One region of the Succinispira mobilis DSM 6222 genome, then DNA from elsewhere that is predicted to be linked to it. Evidence: riboswitches for the same ligand, from Rfam matches in the RefSeq annotation. Region 1 holds a riboswitch; each other region holds the start of a gene.
The links. A riboswitch is a leader RNA that binds a small molecule or an ion and turns the genes downstream of it on or off. The one in region 1 is predicted to bind S-adenosylmethionine.
Positions count from the first base shown of each region.

Region 1 (2,270 bases):
CCCATTTTTGCTTTTCTAACCACTGGGCAATAATTAAAGTATTTTCCTGCTGCCTATCTAAGCGCACTGCTAATGTTTTTATTCCCCTTAATAATAGCCAGGAATCTTGCGGCCCAAGAATCATTCCAGTTGAATTTTGAATAAATGCTAATTTAGAACATAGTTCCGCTCCTTTTGCCACAATTAGTCCACAAATAACATCATTATGGCCTGCTAAATATTTAGAACCACTATGTATAACTATATCTGCACCCAAAGACAGGGGTTTTTGTAAATATGGTGTCAAAAATGTATTATCAACAATAGTCTGTAGCTGATGTTCCTTGGCTAAAGCTACCAAGGCTTGAATATCTGCTATTTTCATTAACGGGTTGGTTGGAGTTTCTAGGAATATTGCTCTTGTATCGCCTGTAATCGCAGAACGTACCGCTTGAACATCGGCAGTATTTACATAGCTAACTTGTAGTCCAAACTGCTTAAATATTTTCTCAAAAACGCGATATGTCCCGCCATAACAATCTTCCGTTATTATTAAATGTGCTCCACTTCCGTATAACATCGCTATAGCTGTTATTGCCGCCATTCCCGAAGCAAATGCATAGCCAGCATCTCCTTCTTCTAATGTTGCTATTGCTATCTCAACTGCCTGTCGAGTAGGATTTTTAGTCCGCGAATAATCATATCCCGTACTCTCCCCTAATGCAGGATGTCGAAAAGTAGCTGTTTGATAAATAGGAGTGCTAATTGCTCCAGTAGTTTTATCAGTTACTAGCCCAGCTTGAACAATCTTGGTTGTTATTTGCATAAATTTCCCTCGCTTTATCTTTGTAATAAATAAAAAACGATTCTTCCCGAAGAAGAACCGTCATTAAAACAATTAATCTTATCTTCCGGATTTATCCGCTGGAATTAGCACCTTGCTTTAAAAGCTGGTTGCTGGGTATCATCGGGCCAGTCCCTCCACCACTCTTGATAAGAACCATATTTATTTTTATAGCTAAATTTCTAAAGCATTATCATTGAATGCTATTTTGCCATAATAATTTTTATTTGTCAATAGCAACTCTGATTTTTCAGTTGACTTCCTACAAAAAACTATGCTATTATTACAATAATTTAATAGACAGTCGATCAGATAACTGAAGACTAGAATGATTCTTTTTAAATTTCAAAAGAATATTCTGGTCTTTTTTTATAAAATTTTACCTCATTTCACTATTAAACTACAAAGGAGATTTACAGACATGATCACTAATACCCCAGAAATTATAACTAAAGTTAAGCACTTTCAAACTAAAGTAAGCGAATATTTAAGCGGGACTCTCGAGAATTTAAAACCATACAGTTCAATTATGGGAATCTATAAAGAAGGTTCTAAAAACTCTTATATGATAAGACCGCGTTTTCCTGGCGGAATTGCTACGCTTGAACAGCTACAAGCAATTGCAAATATAGCTAATAAATATTCCCTGCGCCTACGTTTCACCACACGCCAAGATTTGCAATTACATGCCGTACCCTTGGAAAAAGTAAATATAATTTTAGATAATTTATTGCAAGTTGGTTTAATTACAACTGGTGCTGGCGGCGATGGAATTAGAAATATTACCTGTTCACCCTTATCCGGCATAGCCCGCGATGAAATCTTTGATGTTACGCCTTATATGATTGCTATTACGAATTTCATGTTAAGAACAACTGAAAATTTGCAATTACCGCGTAAATATAAAGTTTCTTTTTCCAACACTGCTGATGATACTGCTAATGCTAGTATTAGCGATTTAGGTTTTATTGCCAAAAAAGAAAATAATAAATTGGGTTTTTGCGTATATGCTGCTGGTGGCCTTGGCTCTAATTCACAACTGGCAATAAAATTAAGCGATTTTATTTTAGCTGAAGACGCACTTTTTTACGTTGAAGCTATGAAAAACATTTTTGCCCGCGAAGGGGATCGCACAAACCGTAACAAAGCCCGTTTAAGATTTGTTCGCCAACGCCTAGGCGATGAAGTTTTCTTAACATATTTCCAGCAAGAATTACACCAACTTAAACTAACTAATCCTGAATTAAAACTTACACTTAATCCAACAACTGTAGCTACTGAGGATAATTCATTTTTCCCTTGGGACAAAGAATATCAAAATATAATTTTTCCTCAAAAGCAATCTGGGCTTTATGCTATATATATCCACCCCTCTAAAGGCGAAATACTTCCCACTCAAATACTAACGCTCACCGAATTTCTCAAAGCTGTTACCCCCAAAGTTGAG
Region 1 covers NZ_KB913028.1:626,575-628,844, reverse strand. The annotation lists gene SUCMO_RS0103040 (trans-sulfuration enzyme family protein) at 1-805, opposite strand, end outside; SAM riboswitch class I at 881-979, opposite strand; gene SUCMO_RS0103035 (nitrite/sulfite reductase) at 1,245-2,270, shown strand, end outside.

Region 2 (2,270 bases), 610 kb from region 1:
ATTAATTCTTCTTGGGTCATTCCAATGCCGTTATCGCTAATAGTAAGGGCTTTGTTTTTTTGATCTGGGACTAAGAATATCTCATAATTAGCATCCTCCGGAACTAAATTAGTCTCCGTTAATGCTGCAAATCTAAGCTTATCAATAGCATCGGAGGCGTTAGATATTAATTCTCTGAGGAAAATCTCACGATTGGTGTAAATAGAATTAATCATTAATTGCAACATTCTTTTTGTTTCAGCTTGAAATTCATAAGTAGTTGACACAGTATCACCTCAAATAAAATATAACTAGCACTCTAACTCCGCGAGTGCTAGTTATATGATACACACATTAACGAAAAAGGTCAAGAGGTAAGTTTGTTTATGAATCTTTAAGGCGTTCTAATACTAACTTATAACCATCTGCACCATAATTTAAACAGCGCTTAACTCTGGAAATTGTCGCTGTACTGGCGCCAGTTTGCCTTATTATTTCTTCGTAAATATAGCCTTCTTGTAGCATTTTGGCTACTTGCAAGCGTTGCGCTAGAGATTTTAATTCTCCTACCGTACCAACATCTTCAAAAAATTTATAGCACTCTTCTACATTTTTTAAAAGTAAAATACTTTTAAAAAGCTGATCTATTAATTCATCTTTTAATCTACTATCCATAATAATCATCCTTTATAATTTATCTAAATAAATTTTATATTAAATCCGTAATTTAAGCAATCCTTTAACTGTTTAAAATGCAAAACAATTTATAAAAAATATTTAACTTTTATATTGACAAAAATAAAAAAAAACTATACAATAAACAACATAGCAAAATAAATGCAACGATTGTTTGTAAACATTGTAGTTGTATTTTATAAAGAAATTCATCCAGAGTAGCTGAGGGAATGGCCCGATGAAGCTACGGCAACCATCCAATAAGGAACGGTGCCAATTCCAACGGAATACAGTATGTGTTTCGGCAGATGAAGATGATTAACGTAATAGTTAGCAATCTCTTCATCTGTATGAAGAGATTTTTGTTTTTTTAGTCAATAAAAAAAGAGGTGAGGATTTTGATTAAGATTAAAAATTTAAAAAAGACTTATGAAAGCAAATCAGGCAATATTTATGCTCTTAAAGATATTTCCCTGGAAATAAAGAAAGGTGAAATATTTGGAATTATAGGTCAAAGTGGTGCGGGAAAGAGCACATTAATCAGATGCATCAACAGGTTAGAAGAACCAACATCGGGGAATGTAGTGGTTGCTGGACAAGATATTACCCAACTCAGTGAGTTCGAATTACGCAAAGCTCGATATGAAATAGGAATGATTTTTCAGCATTTCAACTTACTAGCTTCACGAACTATCTATGAAAATGTTGCTTTCCCTTTAGAAATACAAGGTGTAAGCAAAAGAGAAATTGAAGAAAGAGTCAAGCCGCTCTTAGAACTAGTTGGTTTGGGGGAAAGGGCTAACTATTACCCTTCGCAACTCTCCGGTGGTCAAAAACAACGGGTTGGTATAGCAAGAGCTTTAGCTTCTAATCCGAAAGTTTTATTGTGTGATGAAGCTACTTCAGCATTGGATCCACAGACAACAAAATCAATTTTAGAGCTCTTAAAAGACATTAACAAGAAATTTAATTTAACCATTGTGCTAATAACTCATGAAATGCAAGTAATTAAGGAAATTTGTGATAAGGTAGCAGTGATTGAGGGAGGAACAATTATTGAACAGGGTGAAATACTTGAAGTTTTTACTAACCCACAACAACAAACTACTAAAGAATTTATTAGTGTAATTAATAATCAAGAATTACCTGCAGTTGTTAAGCATTTAAAATTATCGCCTACACCAATCGAAAATGGCAATTTAATTTTGCGCTTAGCTTTTATCGGCTCATCTACTGAAGAACCGATAATCTCTGGAATAATCCGTCGTTTTGATGTCAATACAAGTATTTTATATGGTAATATTGATTATATCAAAGACGTTCCCTATGGAACACTTGTGGTTGAACTTGCTGGTGAAGGAACTAATATACAAAAAGCCCTAATTTATTTGAAAGAACAAAACTTGAAAACGGAGGTAGTTGGTTATGCCAGAAGAACTAATACAGCTACTGCTTGAATCTTTAGCAGAAACATGTTACATGGTTGCAATATCTACATTCTTATCAACTATGTTTGGAGCACCCTTGGGAATCATTTTAACTGTTACAGATAAAGGGCATATTTTAGAAAATAAAGCATTTAATAATATTTTAGGAAATATAGTTAATGCGACTCG
Region 2 covers NZ_KB913028.1:1,233,917-1,236,186, forward strand. The annotation lists gene htpG (molecular chaperone HtpG) at 1-266, opposite strand, end outside; gene SUCMO_RS0105905 (YerC/YecD family TrpR-related protein) at 364-654, opposite strand; SAM riboswitch class I at 861-969, shown strand; gene SUCMO_RS0105910 (methionine ABC transporter ATP-binding protein) at 1,053-2,111, shown strand; gene SUCMO_RS0105915 (methionine ABC transporter permease) at 2,080-2,270, shown strand, end outside.
Region 2: it holds a riboswitch for S-adenosylmethionine, as region 1 does, so the genes downstream of both, SUCMO_RS0105910 (methionine ABC transporter ATP-binding protein) here and SUCMO_RS0103040 (trans-sulfuration enzyme family protein) in region 1, are expected to answer to the same signal.

Region 3 (2,270 bases), 1.4 Mb from region 1:
ATGCTGTCAACAACCTTATTAGCCACACCAGCCCAAATAGTTATTTGTCCAGCAATGAATACTAATATGTATGAGCACCCGATAACTAAAGCAAATTTACAGAAATTACTGGATCTAGGTTATAAAGTTTTGCCAGCCGCTGAAGGTCATCTAGCTTGTGGTACGAGCGGCGCCGGACGTCTGCCTGAACCTCAAGCAATTGTTGAATATCTCGAACAAACTATTGTTGCAGCTCAAGACCTAGCTGGTTTAAATATTCTAGTAACTGCCGCTGGGACGCGCGAAGCGATCGACCCCGTTCGCTATATCAGTAATCATTCTAGCGGTAAAATGGGCTATGCTATAGCCCAAGCGGCTATAGCTCGCGGTGCACAGGTTACATTAATTTCAGGTCCCAGCAATCTTCCTGTGCCTGCTAAAGTTAATTTTATTGCTGTAGACAGCGCTAGGGAAATGCATGCTGCGGTTTTAGATTATTTTACCCAAGCCGATATTGTAATTAAGGCTGCGGCGGTTGCTGATTATCGCCCCAAAGAAGTCAGCTCTCAAAAAATAAAAAAACAAGCTGATGCTAATTTAACTATTGTTTTAGAGAAAAATCCTGATATCCTGGCCGATCTTGGGCAAAAGAAAACCAAACAATTTTTGGTTGGTTTTGCGGCCGAAACTAATGATTTAATTAGTAATGCCCAAGAAAAATTACGCAAGAAAAATCTTGATATGATTGTCGCTAATGATGTAACCTTAAGTGGGGCTGGGTTTAATGCCGATACCAACATCGTTAAATTGCTCTATCCCGATGGAGAAATTTGTTCCTTAGAACAAATGAGCAAAACTAAAGTAGCAAACATTCTTCTCGACTGCATCTTGGCGAAAAGAAAAATCTAGCTTGCAAAATCTATTTTTTTCCAGTATAATCTATGCTGTAAGTAAATATTGTACTCATCAAGAGTTAGCTGAGGGAATGGCCCGATGAAGCTGCGGCAACCATGATTTTTATCAAACGGTGCCAATTCCTGCTATTATATAGCAAGATGGGAAATAGATAACTAAATCTAACTCCCATTTTTGGGAGTTTTTATTTTTTCTTATTACAATTAAGGAGTGATACTTTTTTATGTCAAAAATGAAACGACTATTTACCTCTGAATCTGTTACTGAAGGACATCCTGATAAAATAGCCGACCAAATTTCTGATTCTGTTTTAGATGCGATTTTGGCTCAAGATCCAGAAGCTCGTGTTGCTTGCGAAACTTTAGTTACTACTGGCCAAGTTCACGTAGTTGGCGAAATCACAACATCTTGCTATGTTGATATTCCTAAAGTAGTTCGCAAAACTATTGTTGACATCGGTTATGACCGTGCAAAATATGGTTTTGATGGTGAAACTTGCGGTATTTTAGTTTCTATTGATGAACAATCTGCAGATATTGCTATGGGTGTAGATAAATCTTTAGAAGCTAAACAAGGTGAACAAGATTACATCGAAGCTATTGGCGCTGGCGACCAAGGCATGATGTTTGGTTATGCTAGTAATGAAACCCCTGAATTTATGCCTTTACCAATTTCTTTAGCCCACAAATTAGCTTTACAACTTACTAAAGTTCGTAAAGATGGCACTTTACCTTATCTTCGCCCTGATGGTAAAACTCAAGTTACTGTAGAGTACGAAGATGATAAACCAGTACGTGTAGATACAATTGTTATTTCTACTCAACACGGTCCTGAAGTTTCTTTAGAACAAATTGCTAAAGATCTTAAAGAACTAGTAATTCTTCCTGTAGTAGATGCAAACTTACTAGATGAAAATACTAAATACTACATTAATCCAACAGGCCGCTTTGTTGTTGGTGGACCACAAGGTGATTCTGGTCTTACAGGCCGTAAAATAATTGTAGATACTTATGGCGGTATGGCTCGTCATGGTGGCGGTGCTTTCTCAGGTAAAGATCCAACAAAAGTAGATCGCTCTGCAGCTTATGCAGCTCGTTATGTAGCTAAAAACATCGTTGCTGCTGGTCTAGCTGACAAATGCGAAATCCAACTAGCTTATGCTATTGGTATCGCTAAACCAGTTTCTGTTTTAGTAGATACTTTTGGTACAGCTAAAATTTCTGAAGAAAAAATTGCCCAACTAGTACAAAAACATTTTGATTTGCGTCCAGCTGGCATTATCAAAGCTCTTGATCTTCGTCGCCCAATTTACAAGCAAACTGCTGCTTATGGACACATGGGCCGTACTGATATTGAACTTCCTTGGGAAAAGCTTG
Region 3 covers NZ_KB913028.1:2,007,902-2,010,171, forward strand. The annotation lists gene coaBC (bifunctional phosphopantothenoylcysteine decarboxylase/phosphopantothenate--cysteine ligase CoaBC) at 1-888, shown strand, start outside; SAM riboswitch class I at 940-1,041, shown strand; gene metK (methionine adenosyltransferase) at 1,118-2,270, shown strand, end outside.
Region 3: it holds a riboswitch for S-adenosylmethionine, as region 1 does, so the genes downstream of both, metK (methionine adenosyltransferase) here and SUCMO_RS0103040 (trans-sulfuration enzyme family protein) in region 1, are expected to answer to the same signal.